DNA from 4 places in the Salirhabdus salicampi genome. Region 1 is predicted to be linked to each of the others. Evidence: riboswitches for the same ligand, from Rfam matches in the RefSeq annotation. Region 1 holds a riboswitch; each other region holds the start of a gene.

Region 1 (7,764 bases):
ACCCTAGAAATTTCTTCTCAAAAATAAATCCGCATATGTTTCCATATGCGAATTTCGTTACTTATTGTCTACCGTTAGAAGCATTGTTACGTTTGTTCTGCCCTTGTTCTCCTGCAACATTAGCTTTCTCAGGTTTCTGAGCCTCGTTACTACTTTCCCGTCCCTGAACTTCCCCTTCACTTTCTTCAACTTCTTGTTCTTCGGCTGAATCTACATCGTTTGCATGATTCTCTTTTTGCCCTTGAGCCTTTTCATTCGCGCCACTTGCACGATCCTGAGCTTCATTCTTTCTCTCTTCCCCTTGTTGTTTTGCGTCATTTGCACGTTCCTGAGCTTCGTTCTTTCTCTCTTCCCCTTGTTGTTTTGCGTCATTTACACGTTCCTGAGCTTCGTTCTTTCTCTCTTCCCCTTGTTGTTTTGCGTCATTTACACGTTCCTGTGCATCGTTTTCCTTTTTTTCACCTTTTTGGTTAGCTTTTTCAGCTTTCTGCAAAGCTTCTGCTAACTTTTCCGATGCTTTTTCTTGGTTTTCAATAGCTTTTGAAATTCCCTGTTTAGCTTCTGCCGGGAGATCTTCACGTTCTAATAACGCTGTTAAACGCTCTGTCCGTTCTTTACTCTTTACCGCAACAATTGTTGCTATCTCTGTAACGTCTTTTCCTTCTTCTTTCGCTTCTTCAAGCTTTCTCTCAGATTCTTCTAGGTGTTCATTATAATCTTCTAATAACTCTTCCGCCTTCTCTTCATCACCTGTTTCAATTGCTAGCTCAGACTCATCTAGACGGTCATCCGCATATTCATCTTGGAGTAAAGCTTTGTCCCCACTATCTTCTGTCAACTCGTACTCCACTTCCTCCATTAAACGTGTTGTATCGTATAAGTCTGAGTTTGGATCAACTACCTCATCATGTTCATCTGCAAAAGCTTGTCCACCTGCTAAAACTAACCCTGCGCTCAACGTTACACTTAATAATTGTTTTTTCATTTTTTATCCTCCCCTTATATGGAAATATTGTTTAATAATTTTTCGATTTTTTCTTTGTTTGCCTCGTATTCCGTTACAGGAACCATAAAAGTAAACACGTAAACATTATTATGTTCTTCTCTTAAATAAACCTCAGTTTTTATACTTTCGTTCCGCTTTGACTGAAACGATAAATAATTATCTTCTTCCTGGATGATTTCTACATCACCTGCTCCTGTTTTCAACTCTTGTTTTACTTCATCAAACGATTTTTCGTTTGGTACTACCGTTAAAATTGCTTTAACCTTGTCACCATTCAACATAACATTTAAACGATTGGAAGCTAATTTTTCATCAGTAATTTCCCAACCAGTTGTTTCAAAAACTGTAAGTTGGTCAGATTCATACATAGCCAATTGTTCTGGCTGGTCCCCGCTGGGTTCCTGTTGTGGGGGTTGCTCCTCATTTAGTGACTGGTCGCTTTTTTCCCCACCTCCACAAGCCGTTAACATAATAATAAACAGCGTAGAAATCATTAGTGTACTTTTCATCATCTCTTCACTCCTCTCAACAACGTCTAACAAAAGACACACCCCGTTTTAAACAAGGTGTGTCTTGTACAAACGGTAGCTGGCTGACATCGTCTAACGACTTTAGTCCCTATAGCTTTGCGTCCCTAACTTTCGCTAGGTTTGCCCTTATCAATATTTAGTTAGCACCATTATGGTTAAAAATATCTAAAAATCAATAAAGATTATTTCCTGTTGTGTATAAAGTTCGTAGTTTTCTTGTCTTTTTTGGGGGTGGTTATAAATTTTTTCTAGAAATATTTTAGAAAATCCTCAAATAGATATGATAAAAAGAAAATTGGAGGAAATCACATGCATTACTTCCCACTTATTCTTATACTATTAGTAATTTTCCTTAACGGTTGTCACTAGGTTCCCCATCCGTCCGGGTATCAAAAGACTCATTCATTACTAGCACACACTCGTTATCTTTCCGTTGCGTTTATCACGTAATATCTATCAGGTGGCGACCACATTACTTTGTAATATCATTTTTCACGTCATCTAATGAATTTTCCTTAATATCTTGGAAGCATTTGAAGATCCATTTTGCCTTAACTTGTATCGAATTGCCCTTTTCATGTTGTCGTCGAGCTTGTCATATAACCAAATCGCTTTGATTTCATCGGCGGTGATAATCCTTCTGTATAGTTTAGAAACCACCCTATCATCCGAACTCATTTAAGACATTTCTCCTTTTCTACTATTCTTATTCCGTATTATATACAATTATAGGTTAGTTCGCACATATTTCGTTTATTGTTTACTGGTACATTGTAGTTTTCTTTTAATGTTAAGATAAAGGATCCATCTTGATTTTTAATAAATCGTAAAGGAATACATTTCTATAATATAAAAACATATTTAAAAATTTTTTCTTTGTTTTACTTTAAAAAAATCTCCACCTTTTTGTTTCTCATCATCAGTTCCCCAATGAATTTTTTTGTCCATCTGTTTTAGCTTTGGAATATGTTTTGAACAGTGGATATACGCTTCATCAACTCTGATAACTACCCAACGTTCTGGTTTATTCCCTTCTTTTTCTTTAATATCATCAACCATCTTCTGTATCATGTTTAGTGAAGTCAATTCCTTATTTTCTATTATAGAGGCTTTACCATTGACGTGTAATCCAATGTTCTGCTCAAAGAAATCTATAAACATTAACCCTATATGAGGATTTTCAATTATGTTTCCTAAACTTGCCATAACACCATTTCCTTTGTACTCGGGATATATTAATGTTTTTTCATCAATAACCCGTACGAAACCTGCTGAGCCAGCTCTAAAAGAAGAATCACAGTTACCACTTGAATCAGCGGTTGCAATAAATACCATTCCTTGCTTTGATATAAACTCTGCCATTTCCTCATTTACGTAATTCAGCATTTGGTTTTCATAAAATGAGGCTGCTTTCTTTGTTGTTCCATATTGTTCTTGAAGTATTTTTTCACCTCTCGACATGTTTCCCGCCCTTTCATATATTCTTTTTTATATTTTAGCACATAGAAATGGGGAGGGTATTATTCAACTGATTATTATGAAATAAACCCGTTTAAGAAACCTGTCATTTTACTTCAATACAAAAAAAGCATTACCGTTGTTCCAGTAATGCCACCGTTTGTTGAATGTTGTAATTCCATAACAATGAAAGATTCTGTATCTTTCACCCTACATCCAGAGTGTAGACATAACAAAAGAGGTTAATAATTCTTAAAGTGAGTTGAATTTCGTTGTCCTTGAAATGTTTGACTTATTCCGAAAAAATCAGGCTATTTTTAGGGAGATATAAGACATGACCTAAAAATAGCCTTAACAAAAACCCTTTATATCATTTTCAGTAATCCCTTTAATTAATTTCAGTTCACTAATTAAAAATTCATGTGCGTTATCCAACATTTTTTTTTCGCTTGTATTAAGTGCTTTCTCTTTCTTCATACGCAGTAAATCACGTACAACTTCAGCACCTTCTTGTATTTTACCCGTTTTTATTTTGTCCGTGTTCACTTTAAACCTCTGTTTCCACGGTAATAATCTATCTGATTCTCCATGTTGAAAAATGTGTATAATGTGTTTTAATGCCATTATGTCAGTAACTGGGCGTATACCTGAGCTCACTATTTTATCCGTGGGAATCATGACCTGCATATTACTAATTAACATGTTTATAACATAATACTGTTGTTTTTTCCCCGAGATTTCCTTTTCTTCAATAGCTTTAACTGTACCTGTCCCGTGCATTGGATAAACGATGTTATCGCCAACTTGCAACAAATTATCCACCTCCATATATGGTAACCTGCTTAAGCTTAACACATTTAAAATATTTTAGCAAATATTTTATAATATCATAATTTTATTTTCAGTGTCAACGATTTATTTCGAGAATTAAAACAGAATGAACTGAAATTATGATTAAACCTAAATCACTCCGTGAAAATATACTACTACTGTTTAAACAAAACATTCTATCACAATTAAGGTGTACTGTTTGTTCAAAAAACACATTTTCTTCTTTATTCCAAACTTCTCGGCCCCGTTCAATAAACAAAAAGCCGCCCTTCAGGCAGCCTACAAATAACGCTTCTTCACTTTATCAGAATCACTTGAATACAGCACATTTCTTCCTTCCACAACGGTTTCCAGATGGACGGTGCGTCCCCACAGTTGATGAATATAAGGCGTCGTTTTTTCTAAATAGTTAAGATCTTACTCTGTTCCTTCGTAGTGGTGTTTCAAATACAATTCTCCATTTCTTTGGTAGTCTTCATTTTCTACTGTAATGTATGGATATCCTCCATTGACCCGCATGGTGATAAGCTAATCCAGAACTTCGGTCCAATCCTTTTCGATTACTTTATAATCTCGCCCTGAGTTTGGGGTAACCCCCTGTCGTTTCATTTCTTCCGTTGGATTATTGTACCGCTCCTCAATATCTTCAAAGATGGTAATACCGAGACAATAAGGATTAATTGATGTCTTCGATGACTGAATTATTCTTGAGTGAAGCTTCGCGAATTCAATTAGCTCACTTTCTATCCATAAAACGATTTACGGATTTTTCATATATAGTTCTCCTTCTATAATCATATTAAGCTAATTTATAATCACTCTCTTTTCTTCATAACTTCTGCTAATGCCTTAGAATTTAAATCTTTTTCCTCATATAATTTATCAATGATGTTGTGGTAGTCTTCTTCATTTCTATTTGGGCTTAGTTTATAAGCAGCTTGGACTTCTTGCACTTTAATTTTAAAACCAACAATACCCTTGATTTGTTTTTTCGTTTGTGAAGAAAGTTTCTCCCATAAAACTGGATTCCTACGATGCTTTTCATATTTCTGTAATAGTAGTGTTAGGTCTTCTTCCAATTCTTGTTCACTCATAATACTAGCTGTTCCATATACATGGGTGATTGATAATTCCATGTTGGTACATTTTCAGACTTATACCACGATGATGAAATGTAAGCATGTGGACCTTGATACATAATAAGTGCATTTTCGTTATGATCCTCGAACGTTCTCCATTGAGGATTCGCATAAGCCATATGTCCAGATATAAAGTATTCATCCCCGTGATTATGTAACTCCAAAGGCAAATGGGTAGCAATAGATTTACCTTGTTTTGTCGTTACAATCGTTCCAAAAGAATTCATCATAATAAATTCTCTAATTTCATCAAAGTCAGTTACTTTAAAATGTTTAGGAATAAACATGATAATCCACCTTTCAAAAAATCATTTGAGTTTTTTGATCATTATATAGTCGGTTTGTTCTTCATCCCCCATATAAAAAGAGTGGGATCCAGTTTGAACAAACCCCATTCTCTTATAAAAAGCAATAGCATTTTCATTTTTTTCCCATACGCCTAGCCAGATTTTCTTTTTATTATGTTCAATCGCAATTTCCATTGCTTTATTTAGCAGATATTTACCAAACCCATGTTTTTGAAATTTGCTTTTTAAATAAATTCTCTCGATTTCAAGCGATTCATTACCCATTTCTTCAGACTGAGCATCATTGGTATTGACCTTTAAATATCCAGCGACTTCATTATTAAAATAAATAAAAAAGAATTGCGAAGAAATATTGGATAATTCTTTTTCCAACTGTTTAAAATTAAACGCCTTTTCCAAATAAGCTTTCATGTTTTCAGATGAATTCTGACCTTTGAATGTATCGTTGAAAGTCTCAATACTTATATCTTGGAGTATATGTAAATCATCACGTTTGCACTTAATTATTTTTATCGTCATTTCAATATCTCGCTCCTTAAATAATCAATATTTCTTGTTGCCTTTTTTTACAAATTACCGTTTTATCTATGTTCTTTCTTACCCTTTGAAGAAGATTCAAGATGGTTTCCTCTTCACATCCAGAAGGTGGAAATCTAATGATTATTCTTGTGTTTGAAAAGCTAATCTTAATCCTAAACCAATAGAAGGCATTCCAACGGCTTTTCCAAACCACTTGGAACTCCACCTGTTACTGTTTTAGTAATTGTTAAAAATACAGCTGGACCTGACGTTAAAAATAACACCAAAACAAAGAAAATAAATGTTGTCATCTATCCAATACTTCCTTTCGTATATACTTGATTAGACCCCTCCATGATAAAGCCTTTGCAATCTGGCTAGCTGCTTTTTTTTACAATTTTATGTTCTATATGAGTTATTCTATTATGCAAACTGACATTAAAAAAGGTACAATTATTAATAATTTTACATGTCAAAGGTGATCGCCAATGAAAAATGCCATTTTTGCATTTAAGGATGACTCTCCCAAGTACAAACAAATCTACGAGCAGTTTAAAATATTTATAGAAAGTGGTGACATACTAGCTGGTGACCCACTGCCATCCATTCGCCAACTTGCAGATTCCCTTCAAGTAAGCCGCAATACGACATTAATGGCTTATGAGCAGCTTGTAGCTGAAGGTTATATCCGTGGAGAAGGTCGAAAAGGGTATTTTGTAAATGAATTAGATCCACTTTTATTTCAAAATGCCTCAGTTCTACTTCCTAATAAAAAGCAAACAAAGTCTGTGACACCAGCCCAAATCGATTTCCGAGCAGGAGCCGTAGATCAAATCAATTTTCCCCTGAAAATTTGGAGAAGAATAGCAAACCAAGTTTTAACATTACAGGAGAGTTATCGATACGGGGACCCCTTTGGTGAACTGTGCTTGCGTGAACAAATCGCTACATATTTATTCCAATCTCGGGGAGTAAAAACAGATCCAAATGCAATTATAATAGGCAGTAGTACCCAACAAACGTTAATTTATCTCGGACAAATTCTGAAGGATAATTTCAGTAGCATTATTGTAGAGGACCCAGGTTATGATGGAGCAAGGGAGGCTTTTCAATTTCACAATTTCTCGTTTGAAACTTTACCAGTATATAAATCAGGTACTGATTTCTCAAAATTAGAACAAATTACTCCAAGGTTAATCTATGTAACACCCTCCCATCAAAGTCCAATGGGAGTAAGCATGTCTATCCAACAAAGGCAAATGTTAATTCATTGGGCTAACAAGAATGATGGTTTTATTATTGAAGATGATTATGATAGTGAATTTCGCTATACGCAACAACCATTTCCAGCACTGGCATCCATTGATTCAACAAGAGTCATTTACTTAGGGAATTTCTCAAAGTCCTTTCTCCCGGGAATCCGTTTAAGTTATATGGTTTTGCCACAAAAACTTTTAAAGCGTTATAAAAATCAATTTCTTCATTTTGAGAGTACCACTTCACTTCTTAACCAGCTTACAATGGCTAAATTTATGGAAGATGGAGAATGGATTCGCCATATTAAACGAATGCGTCTTGTTTATAAACGAAAAATGCAATGCTTAGTTTCAGAATTAAAAAAACAATTCAAACAAAATATCTCTATTATTGGGGAGCAATCTGGTTTGTACCTACTAGTTAAGATACATCTAAATCGTTCAGAGGAATGGCTAATTGAACAAGCTTCCTATTTTGGTGTTAAGGTGTATCCTACCTCTATTTATTACATAAAAAATCTTTCTGATGATCCAATTATTAAACTAGGGTTCAGTAATCTTGCGTGTGAGGAAATCCAGTTAGGTGTAAATCTTTTAAAAGAGGCTTGGTCATAAAAAACATATGTAACGATACAATTACAAAGGAACGCTGGAGTAAGGCTTACAGGATGCAGTTTTGTGCTGCATCCTCTATTATTTTCTCTTATTAAACTAAAC
Region 2 (7,764 bases), on a different contig from region 1:
CCGCAAACCCCTTTGTCGCCGAGAAAACAAGAAGTAATGTATCTTTATCCCACTCCTCCTTTGTTTCGTCATTCTTAAATCCTCCCCAAAGGTCCACTACTTTTTGACCCCGGTAGTAAATTGTACAAGCTGCCCCCACTTCATCATACTCAATAAAATTATCAATGAATGCTTCTTTCACTTTTTTAAATCGGGCATCAATATAACCTTCAATCGGTATCCTATTTTTCATTGTGCATACCTCCTTCTTAAGCTAGTTCATTCCAAAAGTTAGCGTTTTCATGATATGATATAAAAAAGTGGAGGTGGATCATTTGAATATTGTAATCATTGGGGCAGGAGCTTTAGGTGTTTATTTTGGCGGGAGACTCCAAGAAGTAGGAGAGAATGTAACATTCCTTGTACGTGAACGACGAGCCACTGAACTACGTGAACATGGTCTAGCAATAAAAAGTATAAAAGGGGATTACCCATTACCAAACGTTTCCTACACAACAGATGTTCAAGATATCGATTCTGCAGATATCGTTTTGTTAGCGGTTAAAGGATATCACTTAGATGGGACGTTACCTCAATTAAAAACACTTGTCCAAAAAGGAGCAAAGGTAATTCCTTTATTAAACGGAATTGAGCATATCGATACTCTTCAAACAGAGTTAGGGGAAGAGAACGTAATTGGTGGTCTCGCCTTCATCATTGCAACATTGGACAAAAAAGGCCACGTTGTTCACACGAGTGAGCAACACCGTTTCGTATTCGGACCATTACATAGTTCCCAAGAACAACTTTGTGAGCAATTTCATGAAATAACGAACAAAGCGAATATGGAAAATGAACTACATGAAAATATATTAACCTCATTATGGAACAAATATATGTTTATTACTGCCTTTTCCGGTATTACAACAGCTACGAATTTACCTATTGGACCGATACGTGACAATGACCAAACATTACAAGTCGCTAAAGATACATTGCTTGAGATGAAGCGGCTTGCCAATGGATATGATGCACTCATTACTGAGGATCATGTTGAAAATGCCGTAAACCTTTTATTTCAATTCCCGAATGATGGCACTTCTTCTATGCACCAAGATAAGCGAAAAGGTTTAACGATTGAAGTCGATCACCTTCATGGGGGAGCATTGCGTTTAGCTAAAAAAATTGGCATTGAATTACCGGTGATTAAAACAATACACGGTGTTATAAAACCATATGAACATGGTAGCCCAACAGAATAAAATATTATTAGCACCCTGGTAAAGGGTGCTATCTTTTTTATACAATCAATCTAAAAATTAGTTTTCCTGTTGTGACGAAATCCATACATCATCCAAGGGGAGAGAGCCCTTCTGATTCAACATATAAAAAACGCACACAATTTTGTGTACGTTACTTACATAGACTCCCGTTCATATAATTTATACAACGCTTGTGTACCTTTCTCTCCTTCTCCCATATTAAGTAGCTGATCATACCGCTTTTTTGCTAACTGTAAGCCTGGAGTATCAATTCCCATGCGTTCAGCCTCTTCTAATGCTATCCCCATATCTTTAATGAAATGTTTCACATAAAAACCAGGTTCAAAATCCCCTTCCGTAATCCGTGGCGCTAAGTTTGATAACGACCAACTTCCTGCCGCACCTGAACTAATACTTTTCAATACATTATGTAATTGCAAACCAGATTTCTTTGCGTATATTAAAGCCTCACATACCCCTACCATATTCGAGGCAATTGTAATTTGATTACACATTTTTGTATGTTGTCCTGCACCTGCCAAACCTTGATATTCAATATTTTTACCTAATACTTCAAAAATTGGCTTCATTTCACGGAATGCAGTTTCTTCACCGCCAACCATAATCGTAAGGGTTCCATTTTGAGCACCAATATCTCCGCCTGATACAGGAGCATCGAGGGCAAATAGATATTGCTCTTTTGCCTGCCCATATATTTTCTGGGCAAGTGTGGGGGTTGATGTCGTCATATCAATAAGATAAGATCCTTTTTTTGCACCTTGTAATATCCCATCTTCTCCGAAGTAGATGACCTCCACATCCGAAGGGTACCCGACCATAGTAATCACTATAGAGGAATGTTCAGCTACATCTTTTGGTGTTTCACGCCATTTAGCCCCTTTATCTAGCAGTGATTGACCTTTTTCTTTCGTTCTTGTATAAATGTTAAGTTGATAACCTGCGTTCATTAAATTTTGAGCCATACTTTTCCCCATAACTCCTAACCCAATAAATCCAATCGAGTTATTGCTAGGCATATCCGTTCCTCCTTTTGTCACTTTATATACCTATTCAATAATAGTTTATGTGAACCCTGCTCTGTTACATAAAAAAGTCCTTATAGATCATCTATAAGGACTTTTCCATTTAATATGTCGCTTTATTTTTCTTCCAATGATCATGATCCCAATTTGGCACAAATCCATTCACCTTTAGTTTTTCATAATAATTGTCCAGGCGTGTCATCTTCTTTTGTGCCTTTTCCTCTGAGCATACACCATATTCCTTATACTTTTCGATGATTTCCTTATGCTTAGCAATTAACTCTTGATACAATTGATCCATTTCTTTTTGCTGTTCAGCTGTAAGGGTAATTTTTTCTCCCTTCTCACCTTCCGCTTCGGCATTTACAGTCGTTTCCATGCTGGAAAATGGAAGTATACATGTTAGTGCAACAATAAAAACATAAAACATTTTTTTCATGAACTGAACTCCTTCCAATGATACACAGTTTTCTTTAGTTTTCTTAATTTGGAAAGGAGTATACATCATGTTTATCTATCGTAGGCTGTAATTTTGATAAACCATTTATTACCCATACTTATATTATATAGATCAGCAAAAGATCCTTGGTTTATGGCAATACCTATTTTATCAATCGAATTCACATACATGACAGGTTCACCTACAGGTACTTCTCCAAACGTACGGGCATAGATCAAACGTTTGTTTAAAATGGTTCCTAACTCTCCGTATACTTTCACCTTAACCATATCGCCAGTTTGAATATTAAGATCATGCAATAATGAGCGATTAATATTTGTCCAAACATTACCAAACCTAACATCTAAAATATCAATATTTCCTTTCACACTATTTCCTTCAATTCGGGACTCAAACATTGGTAATAGAACAATATCCTCTTCTGCTGATGGTCCCACCTGGGCAAAAGTGATAACTCCAGATGCCAATTTCGCCCCCGTATAAGCATAAATATCCCGACCATGAAAAGTGTAGGAATTTTCCGATTTGGGGAAACGATTGATTGTTTCATCAATTTCCCGAACTTCAGCAATTCCATACTGTTGATTAAGGTGGGTTAACGTTCCGTTATCAGGGGTTACGACATAATGATTCGTCTTCGTTTTCGCGACAACGCTACGTCGGTCTGTACCAACTCCAGGGTCTACAACTGAAACAAACACAGTATGTTCTGGCCAATAGGGTAAAGTTTGAACTAAACGGTAGGATGCCTCCCATATATTAAACTGTGATATATGATGGGTTAAATCAAAAATGCGTAATGTTGGATCTATTGTATTCGCCACTCCATACATTGCACTAACGGCTCCATCACTTGTACCAAAATCAGATTGCAATACTAAAGAATTTCCCAATTGCTAACCCTCCTCAATAAAAAAAGATGTCCTTATCAAGACGACAAGGACGAATACTTCGGTAAAATCACCTTATACAATTATTTATATATTAACGAACCCCACGAATTATTAATATAGATTTACATATGTACTATTTCTTTATAAATATCAAGTTTCTTTCATCATATCATGGTCTCGCTTCGACTTGTTTTTCGTCTTCCGAACTTTTTTTTTCTCTAAATGTTCACCTTGGTAAACATTCGATATTCCGGTCCTGCGTAATCCTATCTTAAAATATTCTTCATTAATATCGAACCCAACCGCTTTTCGATTTAGTTTTACAGCTACTGAGGACGTCGTAAACGAACCTGAGAATGGGTCGAGTACATAATCATCTTCATGGCTTGACGCTTTAATGATACGCTCTATTAAGCTCTCTGGCTTTTGGGTAGGGTGATTTTCGTACTCGTTCATTTTGTATCTTACCCTAGGAAAATCCCAGACATTTCCTGGCACTTTTTTCGTATTGTATGGTTGTGGTGGTGTTTTTCGATAATCGATTAACTGCCGTTTTGCACCAGTCTTAGCTTCCACCATAATATCTTCATAATTAAATGTATATTTACTTTTGCTATTTTTAGTTGCCATAATAATTGGTTCATACAAAGAACCAAACAGTTTCTTTGATTGCACACCCGAACTATCGTAACTCCAAATAATACGTGACAAAATATGATAATGCTCACTCACGTATATATCTAAGTATGGCATATGTTGTGTAGCTGTCATGAAATAAAAAGTTCCATTAGGCTTTAATACGCGAAAACATTCATCAATCCAACTTTTACACCATTCTACATAATCTCTCGTTGTTTTCCACGTATCTTGGTTATTCCCAAAGTCTTTACCTATATTATACGGTGGATCAGCGAATATTAAATCGACCGTTTCGTCCTTCATTTTTTGCAGTAAAGTAAGTGAGTCCCCTAAACCTACAAAACTTTGCGTACTGCTTTCATATGGAAAATTTAATTGATTAAATATGCTTGTCCACATTTATTCCACCTCTATAAGCTTTCTTATCTCTATCATATCACGATTTGTTTTCCAATCTTACCCCTGACAACTAAAACAAAAAGGATACATCATGTATCCTTTTTTTCTACACCGATTGATGAAACGTGTTGTGTTTTTCGAGCAGTACGTTAATTTCATAAGCTGACAGTGGCTTGCTGAAATAATATCCTTGCACATATTCACATTGGTTTTGTTGTAAATACGCTAATTGTTCAGCATTTTCAACACCTTCTGCAATGAGCTCTAAATTCAAGTGATGTCCCATATCAATAATCGTTTTCACTATTGCCTTACTCCGATGGTTTTTTGCATGGATCCCATCAATAAATGATTTATCAATTTTTAACCTGTGAATCGTTAATTGTTGTAATACACTTAATGATGAGTAACCTGTACCAAAATCATCTACTGATACTTTTACACCAAGTTCATTTAACTGTTGTAACACTTGTTCTGTTTGTTCGTAATTATGCAATGCACTTTCAGTAATCTCGATTTGTACATATTGCGGGTCTACATTTGTTTCCGTTAAAATTTCGCGAATATCATTCATAAAGTTCCTATCTTTAAATTGGATAGTGGAAACGTTGACAGATAGACTAATATCGTTAAAACCTTGAGTATGCCAATGTTGTAGTTGCTTACAAGATTCTTTGAAAACAAACTTCCCAAGCTTATGAATATATCCTATTTCCTCTGTAATAGGAATAAATTCAGATGGCGGTATAAAGCCAAGCGTCTCATGCTCCCACCGCACTAACGCCTCCATACCTACTATCGTATGGTTCCCTATTTTATACTGTGGTTGATAATGTACAGATAGGTCCCCATGTTCGATTGCTTTGCGTAACTCACTCTCAATTAACATTTTTCTGCTAGACGATAACATAAAATTAGGAGAATAAAATAGAAAGTTGTTTTTCCCTTGTTTTTTCACTGCATACATTGCTTGATCTGCCTTCTGTAATAACTCTTTTGTACTGTTTCCATCCTGAGGGTAAACGCTAATACCGATACTTGGTGTAGTGTACAGTTGCTGACCTTGAACGATGACAGGTTGATTTAAATAATCGATTACCTCTTTCACAAACTCTTCTGTATCGGTTTTACTCGTTTGTTTTAACACAATGACAAATTCATCTCCTCCGTATCGAGAAGCGAACCCATTTGAAGGAACGAGCTTTCTAATACGATCTGCAGTCTTTTCAAGGTACACATCACCTACATGGTGTCCTAAAGAATCGTTAATAGCTTTAAAGCGGTCTAAATCGATAAATAGTAGTGTAGTGACATGATCCTCATGATTTTTTGCATTCAATATTTCCTCTAAATATTCAGTGAGATAGTAACGATTCGGTAAGCCTGTTAATATATCATGCTTTGCAAGCTTATCGACTTTTCTTTGCCATTCAACTCTACTAGTTACGTCATGGAAATACACTGATAACCCGTATTTTGTCGGAAATGCACGGACCTCAAACCAAGCCTCTAATGGTTCATAGTACTCTTCAAAATGTACTTCTACTTGATCATTGAGAGCCTTGTAATAATTTATATGAAAGGTAGATCCAACTGCCTCAGGGAACTCGTCCCAAATAATTTTTCCTATTATATCATTAGCGTTTTTTTCTAAAAGTTTAAGAGCATTTGAATTCGCGTAAGTTAAACGCCAGTTTTTATCAAGGGATAAAAACGCAGATGTCATACTTTCAAATGTATCCTGCAATTCATTTTGCTTTTCTATCACTTTCTTATTTAAAAATTTTGCTTTATCGAACTGGTAGCCAGCCCACCAAGCAAAAGGAAAATAAACACCTTTTAATAGTATTTCCGTCGGCGAAAACAGCCCATGATAAAAAAAGTCATAGCTGGTCCAACCGAAAACACTAATGGATGCAACTCCTAACATAATTAAGCGTCCAATATATTTCATCGGCTCGTGTCCCCAATCATCAATATAAATAAAAAACATCCGTTTTATACGGATGTCCCTTAATAAAACGGTAGCTGGCTGGCATAGTAAAACGTTAGCCCCTTTAGCTTTGCGTCACTACATTTCTGTAGGTTTGCCTTTTCATCCATTTTTAATTTTTAGTAGTCTTAAAGAAACAGTACCATAGCCCTACACACATTGTAAATGTTATGTTTATCCATTCCTCTACCTCTTTCAACTATATAAAAAAGTGAAGGTTATACCTTCACTTTTTTATTATTCATATTTACATTTTATAGTCTATATTAGATCCTATTGGTCCAGTATTAAATACATTTTCACCATTAGTTACGCCGACTGTAGTCTCGTTATTCATACTTTCCCATGTGCCTACTTTATTGGACTCGGTTTGTACTTCTGTATTCTAAACTGTTGTATCTTTATTTACAGAAGTATTCATACCTTCCCATGTGCCGTCATTTTGCACCGACGTTCTACTAGATACACCTTCTTGAGACGTTGTGTTATCGGTTTGATTATACATAAAACCGTCGCCACGTTGCACTTCTACGTTCGTATCTTTAGTTTGTACTTGTGTACCACGGGCCGCCTCAGTAGCTGCTGTACTGGAACTACTATTACCACTTGCAGTCGAATTATTTTCAGTATAATTCGTTCTTGATTGATTCTTTACGTTAGATTCTGTTCGACCACGGTTTTCAACTTGATTCGTATATGTTTCATTTTCTGTATGATTTGAAGCAGATCGATTCTCATCATTTGCACTAGATTGAGAGCGTCCTTTATTATCAGCATTTTCATTTGAGATATTCTTACCGTTACTAGCTGTTGCTGCTTTGTCATTGCGATTGGCTTGTCCATTCACACTTGCATTGTTACGATTTTCAGATGGATGCGCCGCAGAATTATTTTGACGACTTTTACTATATGCTTCGTGGGCTTCGCGACTTATCTCCATCTTAAAGTTATGAACTTTCGATTCGAACTTTTCAGAATGCTTATCTACACGATAAGATATACTCTTTTCTGCCAATTGATTTAACTGTTTCTTCAAGTCACCACTACTATTAAAACCTGATTTCATAGAATAGTAGTTATTCAGCACATTTTGCAT
Region 3 (7,764 bases), 400 kb from region 1:
CATGCCCAAATACCAAATCATTTTGGGGCAAAGGGCGCACTACAGGACCAATCGATTGATTTAAACAAAGCGATTACATATGCTCTTGAAGATGAATTTCTAGCTCAAGTACGTTACGATGTCATCATGGAGCAATATGGAACGCCAAAGCCTTTTACTGAGATTCAGTTTGCTGATAAAGAAAATGTAAAAGATCTACTATACTTAGCCGGGAAATACGACATTTCAGTTCCTACACATAACGCCAATGCTGAGCACTATGTAGTACGGGAGTCATCCTTAAGGCAGGCTTTCAAAACAGTTATTCATGCAGAACACCGGAACATTTCAATGTATGATAAATTTTTACGTGAATACACTTTCCCTAAGGATGTTATGGAAACATTTATGGACATTAGGGAAGATTCCCGACGACATTTATTACAATTAAAAAGTGAAATGAACAAACTTTAATCGAAAGAAACGCTGTTGAGTAGAACTCAACAGCGTTTCTTTATTTTGCCCTAGGTTTGCTATCAAAATCAATTTTTTTATGTGTTCCGTCACAAAATGGCTTTTTCGCTGACTGACCACAACGACATAGTGAGAAGCTCTTTTTCGTTTCAAACACATTTCCCTCAGCATCCACCAGTTCAACATCACCGCTCACTCGAAACGATCCGTTATCGTTTACTTTAATCGTTACCTTTTCAGACATGTTAACCCCTCCCTGTTATTTCTCTCTCTATAATAAAACATTTAACGAAAAATTGAAAAAAATAAACCCTACTCGTATTCAGACAACCAGTTCGCTACCGATAATAAATCGGAAAACACTGCATCCGCCTCGATATTTACTTCCTCCCTATTCCCAATTAATACAGTTTTCGTTCCTGCGCGTTTCCCTGCAAGAATATCAGCTTCTCGATCACCAACCATAAAACTCTGTTTTACATCAATGTCATATTTTTCAGCTAAATCAAGAATCATTTTCGGCTTTGGTTTACGACATGGACAATTCGCATGGGGCTTATGGGGACAGTAAGCTATATCATTGATGACTGCTCCGTACTCCTTTAAGTCTTCACGCATTTTGTCGTGCACTTTATGTAAATCCGATTCTTTCATGTGCCCGAGACCGATCCCACCTTGATTTGTGACAACAAACACTTTATAGCCACTGTCATTAAATAATTTTATCGCTTCACCAACACCATCTAAAAAATAAAAATCTTTCGGCTTATTGACAAACTTTACTCGATTCGTCAGTACTTCGTTAATGACTCCATCTCGATCTAAAAACATCGCTTTACTCATTCATGTTCCTCCTAATATCAAGACTTAACTTATTGAATACATTATATAAGAATAGAAAGGAGGCGTTCCCATTGAATTATGATTACTCCATGATTCAATCTCCTAGAGTTCCAACTCGAAACCATCCTTCCATTTTGAAGGTATATGGAGAAGGAAAAGTGAACATCGAACCTAATGTAGCTTATATTACACTTGGTGTCATAACAATACACGAAAGTTTAAATACTGCTTTATCAGAAAATGGATTAGCATCTTCCCGTGTAATTGACGCACTGCTTCAGTTACAGATAGATAGGGAGCATATTCAAACAAAGGAGTTTCACGTTAACATGGAATATGACTATGAAAATGGCAAACAAATATTCCGTGGATATCGTGTAACACACATGATGATCATTCAGTCCAACAACATTTCTAATATAGGTCAAATCGTTGATAAAGCTATATCGAATGGTGCTAATTATGTCTCAAACATTCAGTTCACCGTGTTACAATCGGACGTGTATTACGAAAAAGCATTACGTATGGCGTTGCAAAATGCACAAAAAAAAGCGTCATCGACTGCTGAAACAATCGGTGTATCACTTCACCGTACACCTGAACGGATTACGGAGTTAACAAGCACAAGCACTCCGCAAACAATGATAAATACAATGGTATCTAATGTTGAATTCCCAACCGAACCAGGTATGCTTTCTGTTTCAGCCAGGGTAGAGGTCGAATATACCTACTTTTCCTAGGATTGACTGAAATGCGTAAACATTTCAGTCTTTTTTTGTAGATAAACGCCTATTTTTTCAACCTTTTAAAAGGAATCATTGGTGCAGAACCCCCCATTATGAACCTATTTACGTTATTTTCTTCTACAATAATATATCTTATGTGCAAAAAACCAATCCGAAGAAACTTTCATAAAATGGTTATGAATTCACATAAGGGGGACTTTCAATGTATAATCAATTTCCACAATTTCCAGATCCAATGCAAGCGCAACATGGTGAGCAAGAACGAGTTTGGCCAGTTGTTCCTTTCTTATTAGGAGCAGCAGCAGGAACAGCTGCACAAGGGTTTCAAGGGTTTCAAGGGTATCAACCGTGGGTCGGATACGATTATGGCTATCCTTTTTATCACGGTTATGGACATTATCCTCATTATGATCACTATCACCATGGACATTACCATGGACATCACCATCATGGTAAGCTTCATCCATGGCATGGGCATGGACCTGGACTATGGTAAACAGAGAACGCTTGGTTTTCCAAGCGTTCTTATTGTTTGTTTTTATTTTTATATTGTCTTTTCAAAAAGCTAAAAGCGTTCGTATCAATAAACCAACCTTCTACAGATTTAGGTGACTGGGTTACTAAATGTTTTAACGTTTTGAGTAAGGAGTTCAATAGTTTCTGATCTTTTTCAGATAACTGAAATTGAACACCGTATTTATATATATCGAATCCAACATTCTCTGACCAAACGATTGTTCCTGAGAGCGTAATAGTCTTGCCACATAGGTTGGTTTCAAGGGTGTAAAGTACATCTGTTTCTAAATGTAATGGAGATATAAATTTCAAACCTTTAACACTAATATTTTCAACTAATACTTCAGCAATTTCCTCACTTTTCTGTAAGGATGGTTTACGAAGTATTGCTTTCAGGGGTAAGTGTAAAATGACACGCTTGTGTTTCCGTTCATCCGTTATGTCCTTTTCGTTTTTTGTTGATAACATTACTTTTTCTTCTAGGAAATTCGTCATCTTTAGATCCATAACAGGTTTACTAAACAGGTACCCTTGTACTTCATTACAACCGTTCAAACGAATTAAATCGTATTGTTTGACTGTTTCAATACCTTCAGCAACAACAGTCATGCCTAAGTCTTGTGCGAGATTAATAATATTTTTCACAATGGTAAGATCTCTTTCATTTTTTTCAAGATCTCGAATGAATGTACGGTCAATTTTTAACGTGTCAATAGGGTAACGTCGTAAATAGGAAATAGAAGAATATCCGGTACCAAAATCATCAAGCGCAATTCTGAATCCCATCTCCTTCAATTTTTCTAATTCTCTTTTCACTACCGTTTCAGCTGATAAAATCGACGATTCTGTAATTTCAATTTCAATAAACTGAGGAGACACACCTGTATCTTCGATAATTTTACCAATTGTTTCCGTTAATCCTTCATTTAAGAAATTCTTTGCAGATAAGTTCAGGGAAATCGTTTTTACATCATATCCATCTTGCTGCCACCTTTTAAGTTGAGTACAAACTGAGCGAAACACAAATGTAGAAATATCATCAATCATATTCCCTTGTTCCGCAATACTAATAAACTCAGCCGGAGATACAATCCCCCATTTCGGATGGCGCCAACGAATTAAAGCCTCCGCACCAACAATACGATTCATCGGTAACGCTAACCTTGGCTGATAAACCATGAACAGTTCGTTCTTTTCAATCGCATAATGTAGGTCCTTCTCTATAGATAATAAGCGATATGATTCATCGTTCATTTCCGGTGTATATATTTGATAATTGTTCTTGCCATAACTTTTCGCTTGTCTTAACGCAGCATTGACATGGTACATAATTGTATCAAACGTTTCCCCATCCTTTGGGTAAAAGCATATTCCCATACTAACAGTTAAAAAGATTTCTTCTGTTCCAATCGTAATGGGCCTTTCGAATTCTTGAATAATTTGCTGAAGCAACTTCTCATACGACAAATTTTTTGTAGTCAGTACCACTAAAAATTCATCACTTTCCAAACGGAAGAAAACACCATTTTTACCTGTGACATGTTGTATTCTTTGGGCGGCAACTCTTAATACTTCGTCCCCAATCATATGACCTAAAGAATTGTTAATTCGTTTAAAACCATCTAAATCAATATTTAACACTAATGTCTTTTGTTTGTTTTTTTGAATAATATGGGCGAAATATTTTTGCAATTCCTTTCGGTTAGGTGCCCCGGTTACTTCATCATAATTAACTGTTTCTTGTAATTTTTTTTGTATCAATTTTTGTCTCGTGTTATCTTGAATAATTCCAACTAATTGAACTAACTCATTATGTTCATTCAAAATAGGGATTGTTTCATCTACTACCCATACAATGTCCCCATTTGGTCTTACAATACGGTATTCATGAAGCAAGTTTTCCCCTGACCACAGCTTAGCTTGACGGTCTTCTACTACAGATTGATCATCGTGATGAATAAATTTTTTCCAGAGATCGGAATTATTAAAAAACACTTCTTTATTTACACCGTAAATGTACTCTATTCCTTTTGAGACATATAACACTTTCTTCTCAATCACATCGTATGACCAAATGCCAACACGAAGATGATTAACAATTTTACTTAGCTCTTTATACCAACCATTAGCAGATTGATAAAACGCATCATTATCTTTTCCCACTAAATACTCTCTCCTATGAATCTTGATTTTACCCCGCTTACACTTTCGCTAACAATATGTATCATCGAAAAGTATCCTAGCTACTAAGACTCTTCTATTTTCACACAAAAAAAGCACAATGATTCAAAATTGAATCAGTTGTGCTATCAACTGTGCATTCAATTTTGCGGCAACCCGGCTACCATAATTTCATACGAATCGTTAGGCCCGTGGCTTTGCGTCCCAGTTTTTCAACATGGTTTGCCAACTTATCACAAGATTGTATTTATAGTTATTTAGTAATAGGTAGATAGTCTTGTATAATGAATAAAATTATACGTTGTTTATAAAAAATGTTCAACTACATTTTGCTAAATATTTTGTGAATAGGTAGAAAGAAATAATAAAAAAGAAGATTTCATTCTGGAATGAAATCTTCTTTCTCTCTTTATGATATATTAATCAGTTGGTTTTGGTTGGCTAACGATTGTATATGTGCCATCTTTGATAAATCCATATTTCCACCACTTACGATCACTCCACAATGCTGTGATTGAAGGCGATGGCCGTGAACGAGTAATGCTGCAAAAGCACTTGCTCCTGCACCTTCAATTAAAGTTTTACTTCTTTCTAATGCACAAATCATTGCGGATGCAATGTCTGTATCCGAAACGGTTACGATGTCATCAACATATTGTTCTATAATGGGCAATGTTAAAACTCCTGGTTTTTTTACCGCAATTCCGTCAGCAATCGTACTAACTTGTCGTAAAGCAAACGGCCCTTGCTGGTGATAGCAGTTATACGTAGCACTAGCACCCTCAGCTTGAACTCCAATAACCTTGATTTTCGGATTAATAAACTTGGCTGCAACTGCAATACCACTTATTAATCCTCCTCCACCTATTGGGACGATTAACGTATCAAGCATTGGTTGTTGTTGGAGCATTTCCATTGCAACTGTACCTTGACCTGCCATTATATCAACATCATCAAAAGGATGGATAAATACACTATTGGCTTCCCGCTGTTCTTTCATGGCGGCTTCATATGCCTCTTGAAATGATTCACCCGTTAACACAACTTTAGCCCCATAACTCTTCGTTGCAATCACTTTCGCTTCAGGTGTCTTTTCCGGCATGAATATTTTTGCTTCAATCCCTTTTTTTGCTGCTGCTAGAGCTACACCTTGTGCATGATTACCAGCAGAAGCTGCGATAACTCCCCTAACAGCTTGTTGCTGCGTCAGTTGGGCAATTTTATAGGTAGCTCCACGTACCTTAAACGCCCCTGTTTTTTGTTGATTTTCCATCTTAAAATAAATGTTCTTACCTGTAACACGGTTCATCGTTTTTGAAGTTGTTAAGGGAGTACGATGTACGACATTCCCTAACTGTTCCATCGCATCCGTAATTTTTTGTCCATTTAAGCAATTCCCAACGTCTTCACTCTCCTCAATTATCATTTTACTTTTTCATACTGCTCAATTTTTTGTTCGTGAGTTAAGGTAACAGCAATTTCATCCCATCCGTTTAACAACATTTCTTTCTGATAAGAAGAAATGTCGAATTGTTCGTGAAATCCATTTTCATCCTTAACCGTTTGATTTTCTAAATTAACTGTAATGCTATAAGAAGTGCTTTCCGCGTTATTGATCAACGTTTCCACACCATCTTCACTTAATATAACTGGCAGTATACCATTTTTAATACAATTATTGAAGAAAATGTCAGCAAAGCTAGGTGCTATAATAATTTTAAAACCATAATCAAGTAATGCCCATGGTGCATGCTCTCGAGACGATCCACATCCAAAGTTTTCACCAGCTACTAAAATGGTAGCGTCGTTGTATTTCGGATTATTCAACGAAAATTCTGGTCGTAGATTGTCTTGTTCGTCGAAGCGCCAATTGTAAAATAAAAATTGACCAAACCCTTGACGTTCAATTCGTTTCAAAAATTGTTTTGGAATAATTTGGTCTGTGTCAATATTTGCACGGTTTAATGGATATACAAGGCCTTCATGTTTGCGAATCGGTTCCATTCATTCCCCTCCTCCTAACTTAGAGCCGGTTTTGCATATTTTCTAACGTCAACAAATCGGCCCTCAATCGCTGCTGCTGCAGCCATTTCAGGACTTACTAAGTGCGTTCGAGCACCATTTCCTTGACGTCCTTCAAAGTTTCGATTTGATGTTGATGCACACCGTTCTCCTGGTGGGACGATATCATCGTTCATTGCTAAGCACATACTACAGCCGGCTTCTCGCCATTCAAATCCAGCCTGTTTAAAAATAACATCTAATCCTTCTTTTTCGGCTTCCATCTTTACAGTAAAGGAACCGGGTACGACAATCGCTTGCACATTCGGATGGACTTTTTTCCCTTGAATCACGTTAGCTGCTTTCCGTAAATCACTTAGGCGTGAATTCGTACAAGATCCGATAAATACATGTTCAATTTCAACTGAAGAAATTGGTTGATCAGGTTCTAGACCCATATAGGATAGAGCCCTTTCAATATCTTCTTTTTTGCTTTCTTGTTCAACTGTTTGTGGATTCGGTACTGAGGCACTTACAGGTATACACATTCCTGGATTTGTCCCCCATGTTACTTGAGGCTCAATTTCCTCAGCATTGATTTCCACTGTTGCATCGTAAGTTGCTCCCTCATCAGTGGCCAATGCTTTCCACTGTTCCACAGCAGCTTCAAAGTCCGCTCCTTTTGGTACATGACGTCTTCCTTTCATGTAGGAAAAAGTTGTTTCGTCAGGACTAATTAATCCTGCTCTAGCACCAGCTTCAATGGACATGTTACACACTGTCATACGTTCTTCCATTGACAACGAACGAACAGCTTCACCTGTATACTCAATAACATATCCTGTCCCGAAGCGAATACCGTATTTAGCTATGATTGCTAAAATAAGGTCTTTTGCTGTTACACCAACCCCTAGTTGGCCATTTACTTTTACGTTTAATGTTTTCGGCCTTGCTTGCCATAATGTTTGTGTAGCTAAAACGTGCTCTACTTCGCTCGTTCCAATACCGAATGCTAGCGCTCCAA
Region 4 (7,764 bases), 1.0 Mb from region 1:
GGACTTTATATTTGAAAATAAACGTGATCGGATGAGTGAATTATTGCCTATGTGGAAAATGTAATTAAATCAAAAGGGTACATAGTGAAGACTTCTAATCAAAGGAAGAGCTAGATCTTTAATTAAAGATTTAAACGCTGTCACACCTAATACTGGCAGAAGGTGGAGAGGGTCCGGAACCCTTGCGAAGACTATTGATAATAATATTTTCACAATAATATTATACAGATTAAATAAATTTCTTTAAGTGTTTTACTCAATCACTCAATCGGGTTCTTTACTTGAAGTAGCTATAGAGAAGTGAAATTGCGACAATTTACAAGACTAAAGATCTTTAGTTAAATAAAAGAAATTAATAGAAAAATTGAACTCTAATAATATTTAATAGTTCAACAAGGTCGTTCCCTTGATACATAATTTCTTAAGAATTAGTAACGTATTTATGTAAAAAGTAATGTAATTTAACGCAATATGAATTTACACGAGTATCGGAAGTTAAAGAAGTTATCCATGGCCCTTATACTGCATACAAGAATAAACTGTAGAGTTTATCATAGAGATTTCTAAGGGGAATAGGGAAGGTATTCATTATTTTTACATAAATACCACTAATCAACTTGTGAAATTTGAACCGTGGGATGGAAGAATAGTAATTAGGTTATTCTATGCTGATAATAATTATAATGATAAAGATTATCAATAGAAAAGAGAGGCCCTCCAAACCAATAGAGAGCCTTTTTATATATAAAGCCTTTTTACAATCAGATTAAGGTACGACCTACAATACGAGTCAGTAAAGGACAGTTTTTATGGAACAGCCTCTGTTTTATCTAATTGAGCTTATAATACAGATGAAATGACTAGAATTTACCTAGAACATTTCCCAGGAATTCGCAATTTATTATTTAAATCGGATTTTAAATAAATTAAGATTGTTCACATAATATAAAAGAGTTGATTTTCGATAACCTGTGGACAGTATTAGACAATTGAATTGGGATAAGTATGCCCTTTTCGAAAATGTCTAATATTGTCTCTATCAGAAATCAACTTTTTTTTACTTTTATATCTCTTTTTTATAGCGAGTACGCCATGAACCTGAAATTCAGGGTAGCGACAGTAATAGTGATGAAGGTGTGAAAAGACACTTATAGCCGCTTATGTAAGGAAAGGGTAATTTGACGATAGATTTTTTAATGCAATTTATGGTACTGAAAAGGAGCGATGATTTTATGCATGAACTAGTTATAGTATTAATCGATAAGGAGCAACTGAGTGAATATAAGCTTAAATCTTTACTTTCTACTTATGAGGCAAATAAATATCCAAATGAAATATCTTGGGAACGAGAATGTGAGTGTGTAGGGAAAGAAGCAAGACGAAAAGCACATAAAATTGCTAAAGATGCTATCGGCTGGCTTGGGGACAAGCATAAAGAATTACGTAAACAAGCACGTATTACAGGTCATTTTAACAGCTTAGAATGGGAGCAATTTCGACAAAAGTGGGATGATATATATAATATCACGTACAAGAGTCACCCCAAACGATATACACCTGATTTGGATTGCTCAGTGTGCAACGGTATTGGTTGGTATATGGACAAACTTGACCTTCATGAAAGATGGGATTGGTGGGTGATTGGTGGCCGATGGGATGGATTACTCACAGGAAAGGAAGATATTGAACTGGAAAACACGTTAGAAAATAATACGATAGAATTTCAGGATTTACCAGATGGGTTAAATCCGTTATCTTTTATTACCCCTGATGGCATGTGGATTGATGATCCTTATCACACGATACTCGGAGATCAGAAAAATGAAAAAGAACTATGGAAAAAGGATATACAGAAACTTAAAGATACATATCCAAACACATATGCAGTAGCGGTAGATATCCACTATTAATATACCGTTTACATTAACTTGGTTATGAGTTCATCATTAACTAATCATATTTCTACGAATAGTCCTTACAATATAAAAAATAATACCAATAAAGGCTAAGAATGGAATGATAGCACCTGGTTGTGATATGAAGAGAAATAGATACATTAAGCCAATTCCATATAAGATTAACCTTCCAATTCGTTTAAAGGTTAAGTAAATGTTCATTGATCCGAAACTATCTTTTCCTTTTACTTTATCTTTAATTAGTAATGCACGTAAAGCATAGATAAGAAGAGCGCCTCCATAAACTATAAAAACAGTTATTGCCATTGTCCTCCGTCCCTTTCAAGGTTAAAAAATCATTAAACTATTGTTTAATGTATTAAAATTTGGTAAATTTATAGTACATTAGTTATATTTAACCATATAATAAAAATATTGTTTAGGGCAAACTTATTGAAAAATAAGGACGCAAAGCCATGGGTCTAAGGTTGCATACGTAACTACGACTGCCAGGTTGCACATTTCTTTAAAGAGGTAGTCCCTAACATTTTTATGTTGGGGACTTTTATTATGGATTTAAACAGTTAAAAAAGTGAGCTTAAATATTAAGGAGTGAAAATATATGTCACAGAAAACAAAAACAGACAGTAACCAAAGTACTAATGTTAATGATGTATTTGATGAAACTGAAGAGAACCTATATATTGAATTCCAAAAAATCGTTGAACATTTAAGTCAAGAAATTACCAGAAATGTTATGGCATCAATTGTATCAACACCGTTAGACGAAATATATAAGAAGTATGAAACATATATTCCCAAGCTTGAAAATTCAACTGAGAAGATTAAAATTGTATCTGATCAAATGTTAGAAACAAAACAAGATTTATATCAAAACATCTCAAAGCTTATCTTAGAAGTGAGTAATAGAACAATAGAAGACACTGTATTCACAAAATTAGAATCAATTAAAAATGAATATGAAAAGCAACTCCCTCTGATGGACAAAAATTCTAATGAATTACAAAAATTAATTAAAAAAATACAAGATACAAAAGTCGAATTATTTAATAACACTAAATCCATAATAGGGGAAGTTAGTAATAAGGTGATAGAGGAAGAAGTTTTAAAAAAATTTGATGAATTATATAAACAGTATGAAGTTCAATTACCAAAAGTCATAGAAACTAATGACCATATTGATAAATTGATAATCGAATTAAATGAAGCTAGAAAAAAAATATACTCGAATGTGAATGATCTCTATGATTCGTTATCCGATAAAATTGTAGATACTGTTAATGAAAAACTTAATGTGATTTATCAAAAATACAGCAAAAAAGTAGAAGAGCTTGATCAAAAACATGAGAGCTTACAAGAAGTAAATAGAGAGTTAAATAACACAAAAGTTGAGTTGAGAAGAAACGTCAATAATTATAAGTCGGAAATAGGTGCAATGAAAAAAGATATTGAATTGCTCCAAAATAACACAAATAAATTAAGAGAAAGCTTAGAGGAAAAATTAGATTTTCAAAATAAGATAATAATAGGGTTAGGCATAGTTGTGATCATTTCACTAGTTATCTAAGATAAATTGAAAGGAATTAATAATGGTTAAGCATAAAAATCAAATGAACACCTCTAACAAACATATAAAAAATTTAATATCTATAAAAAATAGACAGTTACTAAAGTATAGAATGAGGAATCATTTTCATGCCTTACAGGAAGAAATAAATAATACAATTAAGAAAATAAATTCGCAAGTCAACCATGAAAGTGCGAAACTAGTACACCCTATGCTGCAAGATTTAACAGCTCTTAGTTTTAAAATAAAAGAACTAACAGAAGGATTAGATAAGAAATTCGAATTATTTATCGTTGGTATGGGTAATTATGGAAAATCCACTTTAATCAATGCATTACTTGAACAGAATGTAGCTGATATGGATGTAAGACCAAAAACTTGGAAAGTTGACGTGTACGATGCCACTCTAAATGATGGGAATTGTTTAATTGTCTATGAAAATGGAGAAACAGATTACAAGTCTATTGAGGAGACCAAGCATTTTATAGATGAGGAAGAGCAAAAAACAAAACTGAGTAGAAGGACAGTTAAAGCCGAGTTAAAAAAAGTCTTGCCTGAATTAAAGACAAAAGAAGCGATTAAAGAAACGGAAGAATATCTTAAAAAAGAGTTTTTATACCAATCAAATGTAGTTGAAGTAAGATGGCCAATAAAGACTAACTATTTATCCCAAAAGTTTATGGTTGTTGATACTCCGGGTCTTGTTCAAGAAAACCTTTCTGGAGAGACAATTGTAAGTGTACAAAAATACTACCATAAAGCAGACGGAGTTATCTGGATACTTGATGCAACTAAGTTGGCTGCAAAGAAGTCCAAAGATATGATTGATGAACTAGAAAAATCATTAAAAAAAATCGGTGGAAAGACGGATAATATAATTACAGTTTTAAACCGAATTGATTTAGTAAGAAGAAACGGTGGAAAAGAAGCAGAAAACAAGGTTTTAACTGAAGCAAATAATGTATTTGGGAAACATTTTAAAAACTTTATATGTATATCCGCGAAGCAGGCTTTGGATAGTATTACTAATAATGATGGACAACAGAAAAAAGAGAGTGGTATCGAAAAACTAATTCAAGCTATAAATGCAAATTTCTATGAAAATGCACAAAAAATCCAACTTCAAAGTAGAGAAGTAGGGATTAAACAAATTTTACATAACGCGACAGATAATTCTTTTCCATTAAAGTTATATTTAAATAGATTGAGAGATGAACAACAAAAATATAATGATAGAAAAGAGTCTATTCTTTCCAAATATAATACAGTTAGGAAAAGTTATAAAAACAACCTGAAAGATATAATAGATACTTTTCTTCAAAATACTGAAATTCGTATAAATAATCATGCTCAAGTATTATTTGAGTTGGAGACTGACCATGAAAGAGAAAATTATATAAAAAATTACCTCTTCTGTCTTGAAGAATTACAACCCGAATTAGAAAATTTTCATAAATATTGGATCAACGAAATTGAAAGCTTGATGAAACAATTAGTTTATGAAGTAGTCTTTACAGAATATCAATATATTGATACAGACTCACTAAATAAAATGTTTGAAGATATTGATAAAGTTTCTCAAAGCAACCTGTCGTACAAACTTAATTCAACAACTTTAGAAACTGATGATCTGAGTTTTGTGTCGGGTGCAGGCTTTGCTGCAATTGGTGGGTTAATCTTTGGACCAATTGGTTTATTACTTGCAGGTCTTACAAGTGCTCTAGGGATTAATAAAGGAATAGCAAAATTGTTTAAAAGCGGTGGATTAAAAAGGGACTTAAATAAAGCAATAAATACACATGTAAAGGATGTGAAAAATTCAATCCTAGAGGATCTAGATTTAAAAAAAGAAAAAGCTAAAGACAACGTATTAAAAGATCTTAACAATTCTTTTATCAACCTACATGGTTCTTTTGAATCAAGTATTGAAATAGAAAAGTCCTTGAGTAATTTATATGAAGCTTTTGAGAAGCCACTTGTTTATCCGGACATAAAAACGATATTAGTTAATGACAAGCAAAAAATAGGCAAATTGAGGTGTAAAAATGGATAAAGTTCAAAATATAATAAAAGCTAAAGAGTCAATGGATCAATCTCCTTTAAGATATAAAATAAAAAATAACTTAAAAGCGCCTTTTGAAATAGATGAAAATTTTCTAAGGGATGAAGCTGATAAAATGAATAAGTTAATAGAAAACATGGATTCATCATTAAGGGTTGTTATAATGGGAGAAGTTAAGGCTGGAAAATCAACACTTTTAAACGCATTTTCTGGAAGTAATGTTTCTCCAACAGATATTGCAGAGGCAACAGGTACAATTATAGAAATTAAATATAGTCCTAAAGAATACGGAAAAATTACTATGGATAATAATATAATTGAGGATAATCCAGATGTAATCTATTCCGAATTACAAAATAATAATAATAACCAAAAGTTTTTTGAGAATTGTATTAGTGTTGAGTTTGGCTTCCCGTTCACAAACTTAAAAAATTTCACATTGGTTGATACACCGGGCTTAGAAACTATCACTGAAGAAAATTCAAACCGAACAAAAGATTATATAGCTAATACAGATGTTGTACTATGGGTTTTTAATGGACATCATCTTGGTCAGGCAGATATTGAAGAAGCATTAATTGAAGTAAATCGTTTTGGTAAACCAATTATAGCAGTCATAAACAGAATAGATGAGATGGACGAGGATCCAGAAATTCTAAAAGAATATTTAGATGAAGAAATTGGGATGTTTGTTGAAGAAATCATACCTCTCTCTGCTTATAAAGCTAACAAGGCAGTACAATCAAATGATACTAATTCATTAAAAGATTCAGGATTTACTCATTTGATGGAATACATTAATAGTAATATAAGTTCAAATTCAGATGAAATAAAAAATGATGTAATTATAAAATCAGCTAAAGCCTTATTAAATAGAGACCTACTTATCCATGAAGAGTATATAAAAACACTTGGCTTTATTCAAGAGCAAGTGGAAAGGATAGATAAAAAGATAAATATGTATAGTGATAGAATTCATAAGCATATACTATACCAGTTCGAAACATGGTATAAAAATGAATTTCTCTCAGTTGAAAGAGAAGATCTTAAAAACAAAATTAAACAATCTGGAATCTTTAATTTAAAGAATGATAAAAAGGAAGTAGATTATCAGCTGCAGTCTATATTTTCAGAAGAATATATATCCGAGAAACTAAATAAAAAAATAAATAATTTAGATGAACTTTATATTGATGAGTGGAAAGAAGCTGTTGAGAAGGTGAAAAATGAGGTTCAGATAGAACTAAATGAATTTAAAAATGAAGCTGAGAAACAATTAGAATTGAAACTTAATAATAACTCTGGATTAAAGGATGGAGAGTCGGACTTATTAAGTGGTGCTTCAAAAGGGGCATGGTTAGGCGGAGCGACTGGGGCTGCCTCAGCATTTTATGCAGCAGCATTAGGTCCAGCAGCCACTACTGTTACAGCAGGTATGGCAGTAACTGCTTTTTTACCTCCCATGTTGTTAATTGGTGTAACAATTGGAGCAGTTTCTTCCGCTTTAAAATTCAAATCAGAAAAAAGCTTAGCTGAGAAAAATATTGATGATATTTTTATAAGTGCCAAAGAAGAACACAAAAATGAACTCTTTAATTCAATAAGTGAAAAATATATAAAGCAAAATGAACAAATTAAAGAAAATATTAATTCCTTAATTATTAAATCATTTTTGAACGAAGTAGAATCTGAAGAAGTAATATCTTTAAAAATTCAATTAGAAAAATATCTTTTTGAGACTAAAAAAACCATCGAAGAGTTTAACTTAATTGAGGCTTAACATCAAAAAATTAAAAAAAGTTAAGAATAAACCTCCTGGTTTTTGGAGGTTTATTCTTAATGTTAAATAGATGGAGGCTTATATATGAATAGTGTGACGCTAGCTGAGTCGTTACTAGTAATGAATAAGGAGTCATTAAGATTTTATTATACATTAGTACATGACTCCAATATTGTAAAAATGTTAATTCCCTTTGCAAAAGAAAAAATGAATAAAAGTGGTAAATCAGAAATAATGGAAATGGTTAATAAAAAAACTAATAAATATAAATATACTCCTAATTCTCATTTGCACAAAATGCTATTGAGAGAGTTCGAGGATTTATATAAAATTCCATATAGAAAATTATACACTAAACAGGATGCAGCAGATCAGTGGGATAGAATTATCAATGCTATGTATTATGAAATGAAAAAGAAAAATAAGAAGTTTGCTGCTT

Evidence for each region. A riboswitch is a leader RNA that binds a small molecule or an ion and turns the genes downstream of it on or off. The one in region 1 is predicted to bind cyclic di-GMP.
Region 2: it holds a riboswitch for cyclic di-GMP, as region 1 does, so the genes downstream of both, NLW78_RS13715 (sensor domain-containing protein) here and NLW78_RS00680 (hypothetical protein) in region 1, are expected to answer to the same signal.
Region 3: it holds a riboswitch for cyclic di-GMP, as region 1 does, so the genes downstream of both, NLW78_RS02810 (EAL domain-containing protein) here and NLW78_RS00680 (hypothetical protein) in region 1, are expected to answer to the same signal.
Region 4: it holds a riboswitch for cyclic di-GMP, as region 1 does, so the genes downstream of both, NLW78_RS05950 (hypothetical protein) here and NLW78_RS00680 (hypothetical protein) in region 1, are expected to answer to the same signal.

What each region holds. Positions count from the first base shown of each region.
Region 1 covers NZ_JANBWE010000001.1:131,144-138,907, reverse strand. The annotation lists gene NLW78_RS00685 (DUF5667 domain-containing protein) at 62-985, opposite strand; gene NLW78_RS00680 (hypothetical protein) at 1,000-1,518, opposite strand; cyclic di-GMP riboswitch class I at 1,587-1,671, opposite strand; gene NLW78_RS00675 (pyridoxamine 5'-phosphate oxidase family protein) at 2,398-2,997, opposite strand; gene NLW78_RS00670 (CarD family transcriptional regulator) at 3,346-3,822, opposite strand; partial or broken gene NLW78_RS00665 (SpoVR family protein) at 4,105-4,563, opposite strand; partial or broken gene NLW78_RS00660 (FMN-binding negative transcriptional regulator) at 4,641-5,251, opposite strand; gene paiA (spermidine/spermine N(1)-acetyltransferase) at 5,273-5,791, opposite strand; gene pdxR (MocR-like pyridoxine biosynthesis transcription factor PdxR) at 6,280-7,662, shown strand.
Region 2 covers NZ_JANBWE010000005.1:85,924-93,687, reverse strand. The annotation lists gene NLW78_RS13745 (serine hydrolase domain-containing protein) at 1-232, opposite strand, end outside; gene NLW78_RS13740 (ketopantoate reductase family protein) at 306-1,241, shown strand; gene NLW78_RS13735 (NAD(P)-dependent oxidoreductase) at 1,397-2,278, opposite strand; gene NLW78_RS13730 (DUF2680 domain-containing protein) at 2,388-2,723, opposite strand; gene NLW78_RS13725 (SAM hydrolase/SAM-dependent halogenase family protein) at 2,795-3,637, opposite strand; gene yhdJ (adenine-specific DNA-methyltransferase) at 3,788-4,675, opposite strand; gene NLW78_RS13715 (sensor domain-containing protein) at 4,782-6,629, opposite strand; cyclic di-GMP riboswitch class I at 6,696-6,777, opposite strand; gene NLW78_RS13710 (hypothetical protein) at 7,054-7,764, opposite strand, start outside.
Region 3 covers NZ_JANBWE010000001.1:533,935-541,698, reverse strand. The annotation lists gene NLW78_RS02835 (ferritin family protein) at 1-453, shown strand, start outside; gene NLW78_RS02830 (CDGSH iron-sulfur domain-containing protein) at 494-697, opposite strand; gene NLW78_RS02825 (D-glycero-alpha-D-manno-heptose-1,7-bisphosphate 7-phosphatase) at 766-1,296, opposite strand; gene NLW78_RS02820 (SIMPL domain-containing protein) at 1,368-2,036, shown strand; gene NLW78_RS02815 (hypothetical protein) at 2,245-2,538, shown strand; gene NLW78_RS02810 (EAL domain-containing protein) at 2,568-4,721, opposite strand; cyclic di-GMP riboswitch class I at 4,887-4,976, opposite strand; gene ilvA (threonine ammonia-lyase) at 5,149-6,165, opposite strand; gene leuD (3-isopropylmalate dehydratase small subunit) at 6,162-6,743, opposite strand; gene leuC (3-isopropylmalate dehydratase large subunit) at 6,758-7,764, opposite strand, start outside.
Region 4 covers NZ_JANBWE010000001.1:1,127,760-1,135,523, forward strand. The annotation lists gene NLW78_RS05940 (hypothetical protein) at 1,233-1,910, shown strand; gene NLW78_RS05945 (hypothetical protein) at 1,947-2,222, opposite strand; cyclic di-GMP riboswitch class I at 2,329-2,417, shown strand; gene NLW78_RS05950 (hypothetical protein) at 2,518-3,483, shown strand; gene NLW78_RS05955 (GTPase) at 3,506-5,536, shown strand; gene NLW78_RS05960 (dynamin family protein) at 5,529-7,325, shown strand; gene NLW78_RS05965 (sigma-70 RNA polymerase sigma factor region 4 domain-containing protein) at 7,410-7,764, shown strand, end outside.